Regions from separate parts of the Pseudarthrobacter sp. NPDC092439 genome, predicted to be linked through region 1. Evidence: predicted binding sites of a transcription regulator. Region 1 holds the regulator's gene; the other holds the start of a gene.
What was found. Region 1 encodes HrcA, which represses chaperone genes, less so after heat shock. Its sites were predicted from a motif close to TTNGCACTCGNNNNNNNCGAGTGCNAA; they were not measured.

Region 1 (4,123 bases):
GGCGGGTACATGGTGCCCTGTGCTGCCGGTCCGCCGGGAATTGGCGAACCTGCACTAATAAGAATACTGTCTGCCAGGCATGGCTCCGCCTTTTAGGGGACGGTGAGGAAATCGATCACTTCTTCCACGCGTCCCAGCAGCGACGCCTCCAGGTCTGCGTAGGTCCGGACGGCGCCCAGCAGTTTCTGCCAGCCCAGGCCGATGTCCTCCTTCGTTTCATGCGGCCAGCCGAAGGCGGCCAGTATCCCGGTCTTCCAGTCCTGCCCGCGGGGCACCACCGGCCACTGTTCGATGCCCAGCACGGACGGGCGGATTGCCTGCCACACGTCCACGTACGGGTGACCGACAATAAGGACGTTGCCGGCCGCGCCCGGTGAGGACATCACGGCCTCCGCAATGCGGGATTCCTTGGAGTCGGGAACGAGGTGGTCCACCAGGACACCAAGCCGCCGTCCGGGGCCGGGGCGGAATTCCGCCACCGCCGCGGCGAGGTCGTCAATGCCGTGGAGGGGTTCGACGACGATGCCCTCCACCCGGAGGTCGTCTCCCCATACCTTCTCCACCAGTTCGGCGTCGTGCTTGCCTTCCACCCAGATGCGGCTCGCCTTGGCCACCTGTGCGCGCTGGCCGGGGACCCGCACGGAACCAGACGCGGTACGGCCAGGTCCGCCTGCCTGTCCTGCGGCGGTGCGTGGAGCCGGCGGCAGCAGCCGGATCGGCCGGCCCTCGAGGAGGAAGCCGAAGCCCAGTTTGAAGGAGCGGGACTTTCCGCGCCGGTCCTCCAGCGCGACCACATGCATGCCGCCGGACTTCTCTACCCGGGTGACCGCACCCACCCATCCCGACTGGACGTCCTCAAGGACCATGCCGCGCTCCACCGGCACCTCGGGCAGCGCGGTCCTGGCAGGAGCCGACATATCCCGGGGGCCCCAGTTCTGGTAATCCATGGATTCATTCCGCCTAGTGATAGATCAGTTGCCCCGTTCCCCCGGAGCGGTACCAATGCTAACAACGGGGCGAGTCATAATAGACTGTTAGCACTAAGGCATGTCGAGTGCTAACAGTCATGGTGGCGCTGACCGGGCCGGCGAGGCCGCCCCGGACCCTGGATGGAGGTGGAGTGTGAGCGAACCGCGCAAGCTGGAAGTGCTGCGGGCCATCGTTGAGGACTATGTCCACTCCCGCGAGCCGGTCGGTTCCAAGGCCCTCGTGGAGCGGCACCATCTCGGCGTCTCCAGTGCGACCATCCGCAATGACATGGCGGCGCTGGAGGATGAGGGGCTCATTACAGCACCCCATACCAGTGCGGGCCGGATTCCCACGGACAAGGGCTACCGCCTGTTCGTGGACCAGATCTCGGCTGTGAAGCCCCTTTCCCAGGCGGAGCGCCGCGCCATCCAGTCGCTGCTGGAGGGCGCGGACGATCTCGACGACGTCCTGGACCGGACCGTGCGCCTGCTGTCGCAGCTCACCAACCAGGTTGCCGTGGTGCAGTATCCACACCTCAGCCGGGCGCTGGTCCGCCACATCGAATTCGTCCTGCTTGCCCCGCGCAAGGTTTTGGTGGTGCTGATCGCCAACAGCGGCAAGGTGGACCAGCGGGTGGTCGACGTCGGGCAGGACCTGGGAGACGACGCACTTGCCGCGCTGCGGACCCGGTTCCTGGGATCGCTGGGCGGTACGGCGCTCAGCCAGTTGGCCCAGTCCCTGCCGGCGGTGGTTTCCGCGGTGGGCCCCGGCCAGCGGCAGGCGGCCCAAGCTCTGGCGCATGGCCTGGAAGGACTGGCGCACACCAGCCGGGAAGACCGCATGGTCATGGCCGGCACCGCCAACCTGGCCCGTTCCAACGTGGACTTTCCACTCAGCATCGGGCCGGTCCTGGAAGCACTGGAGGAGCAAGTGGTCATGCTGCGGCTCCTGGGCGAAATGGCGCAGGACCACCGCGGCGTGGCCGTGAGCATCGGACGGGAAAACCCGTACGACGGCCTGGCGGAAGCTTCCGTGGTGGCTACGGGCTACGGTCCGGACAGTGCAGCGAAAATCGGAGTACTCGGACCCACGCGGATGGACTACCCCACCACCATGGCCGCCGTGCGCGCCGTGGCACGGTACCTGTCCCGGATCCTGGGACCCTGACGTTACAACAAGGAAGAGAAACCAACTTTGAGCAGCCACTATGACGTCCTTGGAGTCTCGCCGGAGGCTACGGGGGAAGAGATCAAGAAGGCCTACCGCAAGCTGGCCCGCACGCTCCACCCCGACGTCAACCCCGGCCAGGATGCCTCGGACCGCTTTAAGGCAGTGACCCACGCCTACGAGGTCCTCTCGGATCCGCAGAAGCGCCGCGTCTACGACACCACGGGCAACGAGAACGGCACGGACAACGGGTTCGGCGGCGGTGGATATGCCGGCCAGGGCTTCGCCTTCCAGGACATCTTCGACACATTCTTCGGAGCCGGAGGCACCACCGGCCCGGCGTCGCGTGTCCGCCGCGGGCAGGACGCCCTGATCAGCGTGCGCATTGAACTGCGCGACGCCGTCTTTGGCGTCAACAAGAAGCTTGAGGTCGATACCGCCGTTACCTGCCCCACCTGCGAGGGCTCCTGCTGCCAGCCGGGATCGCACCCTGAGCGCTGTGACATCTGCGGCGGCAGCGGCCAGGTCCAGCGGGCAGTCCGTTCCATTCTTGGACAGGTCATGACCGCCGCACCCTGCGGTACGTGTGAGGGCTTCGGCACCGTCATCAAGGATCCGTGCAACGAGTGCAGCGGCCAGGGCCGCATCCGCAGCCGCCGGTCACTCACCATCAAGGTTCCTGCCGGCGTTGCCACCGGAACCCGCATCCAGCTCTCGGGACAGGGGGAGGCCGGTCCCGCGGGCGGGCCGTCAGGCGACCTCTACGTGGAAATCCGGGTCAACAACGATCCCACGTACGTCCGTGACGGCGATGACCTGCACGCCACCTTGAACATCCCCATGACGGCGGCAGCGCTGGGCACGGATGTCAGCCTGGAAACCTTCGACGGCGTCCAGGAAATCGACGTCAAGCCCGGCACCCAGTCGGGCGAAATCATCACCCTCCGCGGACTGGGCGTGACCCACCTGCGCGGATACGGCCGGGGGGACCTGAAGGTCCACCTGCAGGTGGAAACCCCCGCCCGGCTGGACGCTGCGCAGGAAGACCTCCTGCGGCAGTTGGCCAAGCTCCGCGGCGAACAGATCACCGAGGGCAAGCTCGCCGCCAGCGGCGGCATGTTCGCAAAGCTTCGGGATCGGCTGGGTAACCTGTAGCGGTGAGCAACCCCGTCTTTTTCACCTCTGCCGGCGGCCTCGACGGGACCGGTCCTGGTGACACGTTTGTCCTGGAAGGACCCGAAGCCCGGCATGCGGTCGCGGTCAAACGCCTCGCGCAGGGTGAACCCGTGGACATCGTCGACGGTGCCGGCCGGCGCCTGACCGGAACGGTGGCGTCGGCCGGCCCGTCCGGCCTGGAAGTCGAGTGCCTCTCCCTTACTGACGAGGCCCGGCCGGACGTCCGGCTGGTGCTGGTCCAGGCCCTCGCCAAGGGCGACCGCGACGAACTGGCCATCGAGACGGCGACGGAACTCGGAATCGATGCGGTGGTCCCATGGCAGTCGGAACGTTCCATCGTGCGCTGGAAGGGTGACCGGGCCGCAAAAGCGCACGCCAAGTGGCAGTCCGTCGTTGCAGCTGCGGCAAAGCAGGCGCGGCGCGCCTGGGTGCCGGAGGTGCGTCCCGCCGTCGACACCTCCGCCCTTGCCGCGGCCGTCGAAGCCGCGGACCTGGCAGTGATCCTCCATGAGGACGCCGTCCGCCCGCTGCGGAGCGTCCTTGAATCATGGCAGGGACGCGATGGGGCGGGCGTTCGGGAGGTGCTGCTGATCGTGGGGCCGGAAGGCGGCATCAGCCCGCGCGAGGTGACGCGGCTCTGCGATAAGGGGGCGGTGACCGCGTTGCTCGGCAGCCACGTCCTGCGCTCCTCCACGGCCGGGCCGGCCGCCGTCGTCCTCGCCAGCGATGTGCTGGGACGCTGGGGCACTACCGGACGCTGAACGTCCTGGTGTCCGCATTCAGGTCCGGGCCGTCGCCGGTTCCCGCCTGG
Region 2 (4,123 bases), on a different contig from region 1:
ACACCCCGGGCCGCCGGCGCGGCTGGGGCGGACGCCGGCCGTGCCGGCTCCGGCTCCGCCTGCTGAGCCCGTACCATCGCCGGCGCCTTGGCGGCATGCGCGTGGGAGGCCGGGAAGCCCGGGCCCGAACGGGCGGCCACGCCCTGCTGGTACGCGGTGGCGGCCGCCCGGGCCCGCTCGTCGGCAGCTTCGTTGAGATCATGCCCGGCGTGGCCCTTGACCCATTCGAACGTGTATTTCCTGCCTGCCAGCTCCCGGTCCAGCTCCTTGAGCAGCTCGACGTTGAGGACGGGCTTGCCGTCCGCCTTCCGCCAGCCCTTGCGCTTCCAGCCCGGCATCCACTTGGTGATCGAATTGATGACGTACTGGCTGTCACAGAGAATCCGCAGGTCCTCCTCGGGAACATGCGCCGTGGCCCGGAGCAGGTCCAGGACGGCCATCAGCTCGCCCTGGTTGTTCGTTCCATGCGGCCACCCGCCGGCCCGCCAGCAGTCGTCATTCACATACCAGGCCCATCCGGCCGGGCCGGGGTTTCCCAAGGCCGAACCGTCAGCCGCTGCAGTAATCGTCACTGCTCTATCCTGCCAGACGCCCCGCCCTCCCCCTTGAGTTTTGGCGAAACGCGAAATGCGGCCCCCTCCGGAGAGGGAACCGCATTTCGTGGTGCATCCGGGAGAAGACCCGGACGGGAAAGCAGGGAAGGCTAGAAGCCGCCCATGCCGCCCATCTCGTCGCCGCCGCCGACGGGGGCAGCGTTCTTCTCGGGCTTGTCGGCCACAACTGCCTCGGTGGTGAGGAAGAGGCCGGCAATGGAGGCTGCGTTCTGCAGGGCAGAGCGGGTCACCTTGACGGGGTCGTTCACGCCGGCAGCCAGCAGGTCGACGTATTCGCCGGTTGCTGCGTTCAGGCCGTGGCCTGCGGGCAGGCCGCGGACCTTGTCCACCACAACGCCCGGTTCCATGCCGGCGTTGAAGGCGATCTGCTTCAGCGGAGCGTCGATGGCAACGCGGACGATGTTGGCGCCCGTTGCTTCATCGCCGGAGAGCTGCAGGTTTGCGAAGGCCTTGGCGCCGGCCTGGATGAGGGCCACGCCGCCACCGGCGACGATGCCTTCTTCAACGGCAGCCTTGGCGTTGCGCACTGCGTCTTCGATGCGGTGCTTGCGCTCCTTCAGCTCAACCTCGGTGGCTGCGCCGGCCTTGATGACTGCAACGCCGCCGGCCAGCTTGGCCAGGCGCTCCTGCAGCTTCTCGCGGTCGTAGTCGGAGTCGGAGTTCTCGATCTCGGCGCGGATCTGGGACACGCGGCCGGCGATCTGGTCGGCGTCGCCGGCACCTTCAACGATGGTGGTCTCGTCCTTGGTGACAACAACCTTGCGTGCCTTGCCCAGGAGTTCCAGGCCGGCGTTCTCCAGCTTGAGGCCAACCTCTTCGGAGATGACCTGGCCGCCGGTGAGGACGGCAATGTCGGCCAGCTGCGCCTTGCGGCGGTCGCCGAAGCCCGGAGCCTTGACGGCGACGGACTTGAAGGTGCCGCGGATCTTGTTGACGATCAGCGTGGCCAGGGCCTCGCCCTCGATGTCCTCGGCGATGATCAGCAGCGGCTTGTTGGACTGCATGACCTTTTCCAGGACAGCAACCAGTTCCTTGACGTTGGAGATCTTGGAGTTGACGATCAGGATGTACGGGTCCTCAAGGACCGTTTCCTGGCGCTCCGCGTCGGTGACGAAGTAGGCGGAGATGTAGCCCTTGTCGAAGCGCATGCCTTCGGTGAGCTCGAGCTCCAGGCCGAAGGTGTTGGACTCCTCGACCGTGATGACGCCTTCCTTGCCCACCTTGTCCAGGGCTTCGGCGATCAGGGCGCCGATTTCGTCGTCACCGGCAGAGATGGAGGCCGTGGCCGCGATTTCTTCCTTGGTTTCGATTTCCTTGGCGGAGTTCAGCAGCTCGGCGGTAACGGCCTCAACAGCCTTTTCGATGCCGCGCTTGAGGGACAGCGGGTCGGCTCCGGCGGCAACGTTGCGCAGGCCTTCCTTGACCAGCGCCTGGGCCAGCACTGTGGCGGTGGTGGTACCGTCACCGGCGACGTCGTCCGTCTTCTTGGCAACTTCCTTGACCAGCTCGGCGCCGATCTTCTCGTAGGGATCGTCCAGCTCGATCTCCTTGGCGATGGAAACACCATCGTTGGTGATCGTGGGGGCGCCCCACTTCTTCTCGAGGACGACGTTGCGTCCACGCGGGCCGAGGGTGACCTTAACGGCGTCGGCGAGGGTGTTCAGGCCCCGCTCAAGGCCGCGGCGTGCCTCTTCATCAAATGCAATGATCTTGGCCATAACGGCAGTAGTCCTTTCGGGACAGTCGTTAAGAATGAACCTTCGCTGCAGTGCCCGCGACGGACGGTTCGCACCGGCGGCCTCTGTATGCCTCCGGAGGCGGACCTCACTCCAGTTAGGTGTTTCTCGCTCCTCGCCCGGTGCTGCGCCGCCGGGGGCCGGCATTGCTTTAGCAGTCGGTACGTCAGAGTGCTAAGTCAATAATTAGCACTCCCCCGGTGAGAGTGCAAGCGAAAGCGGACCCGGAGCGGGCCGCGTGGAGCGTTCTTTGCGGAGCGCGGTCAGCCGCCCGCCCTGCCTGCGGTCTCGCTTCCGGTGGGCGCCGGATTGTTGTCCGCCCCGTAGGTGAAGACCATGAAGGAAGCGGAGGTGATGTCTCCGTTGGCGTCGAAGGCAATCGGGCCGGATTCGCCGTCGTAATTGATCTCCCCGCCGCCGGACAGGCCGGCTAGGCATTCCTTGTACGCCGTGCACGCCGCCTCGGATCCGCCGGAGACGGCAATCAGGTTCGCGGCGATGGACCGGCCGGCGTCGTCCTGCGCATGCGCGGCTGCGAGCGCGGAAAGAGTGACGGCGTCATAGGTCTCCGCGGCGAAGGACATGTCATGCAGCCCCTTGTCCACCTCGAGGATGCGGCCCTGGAACCCTGCCGCTGCCAGCTTTCCGGGAACCACCGCACGCGCCCCGTCCAACGCTTTGGCCGCCAGGGCCCCGCCATACCGGGCGAAAGCGCCGTCGCTCAGGATGATCCTGGCGCCGTCCACCCCGGCGTTATTCAGCTCCGCCAGGGCACCCTGCGCCCCGTCGCGGGCAATCAGGATAACCGCACCGGAGCCCTCGCCTGCCTTGGCAGCCGCAGTCCCGGCGTCGCCGGGGCTGAAGGATGCGGTAGCCCCCACATCCAGTCCTGCCTCCTCGGCGGCGCGGACGACGGCGGCGGACACGTCACCGCCATAGGAACCTTCCTGGTGCATCACCGAGACACGGTTGGCACCTGCTTCCTTGGCCAGTTTCACGAGGACCGGAGCCTGCGCGATGTCCGCGGGGGCGGTGCGGAAGTAGTAGCCGCCGCTCTTGGCGCTGCTTAGGCCGGCGGCGGTGTTGGCGGGCGAGACCAGGGGCGTCCGGGCGCGGGAGAGGACGTCGATGACTGCCGGGGCGTTGCTCGAATCCGTGGGGCCGATGACCACGTCCGCCTTGAGCGTGACGAAGGTGTTGGCCTGGGCCGCGGGGTCCCCGCCCGGCGTGGCGGGGAGCAGTTCCACGGGCCGGCCCTTGTGCCCGCCGCCGGCGTTGATCTCCCGCACGGCCAGTTCGGCGGCTGCGAGTTGGGGTGCGTTCAGGAAGGCATTGCCGCCGGTGTTGTCCAGGAGGAGGCCGATGCGCAGGATGCCGTCGCCTGATGCCTCCGCGGCCTCGGTCCGGGCGTTGCCGGGCACCGCCGTACAGGCCGCCCCGGGCAGGGCAGTGCAGAGGACTGCGGCAAAGAGTGCGTTCCGCTTGAACCGGGCCTTCATTCGACTGGCCGGACGCTTTCGGCCTGCGGGCCCTTCTCACCCTCGCCGACTTCCAGCTCCACACGCTGCCCTTCGTCCAGGGCCCGGTAGCCTTCGCCTTCGATGGCGGACCAGTGGACAAAGATGTCATCGCCCGAGCCGTCAACGGTGATGAAGCCGTAGCCCTTTTCAGCGTTGAACCATTTGACGGTTCCCAATGCCATGATGACCATTCTTTCGGTTGAATCCGGCAGTCCACGCCGTTGTGTGCCGTCCGGCCCGGACCAGGGCCTGG

Region 2: a site for HrcA is predicted at 2,502-2,528, ahead of groL (chaperonin GroEL). Genes of this name have one in related genera too.

What each region holds. Positions count from the first base shown of each region.
Region 1 covers NZ_JBIVQB010000001.1:354,610-358,732, reverse strand. Annotated here, with positions in the region: gene ACIQCM_RS01675 (DUF3097 domain-containing protein) at 93-947, opposite strand; gene hrcA (heat-inducible transcriptional repressor HrcA) at 1,123-2,136, shown strand; gene dnaJ (molecular chaperone DnaJ) at 2,164-3,291, shown strand; gene ACIQCM_RS01660 (16S rRNA (uracil(1498)-N(3))-methyltransferase) at 3,294-4,073, shown strand; gene ACIQCM_RS01655 (GerMN domain-containing protein) at 4,060-4,123, opposite strand, start outside.
Region 2 covers NZ_JBIVQB010000007.1:28,155-32,277, reverse strand. Annotated here, with positions in the region: gene ACIQCM_RS13870 (RNase H family protein) at 1-572, opposite strand, end outside; gene groL (chaperonin GroEL) at 704-2,332, opposite strand; gene ACIQCM_RS13860 (ABC transporter substrate-binding protein) at 2,614-3,849, opposite strand; gene ACIQCM_RS13855 (cold-shock protein) at 3,846-4,061, opposite strand.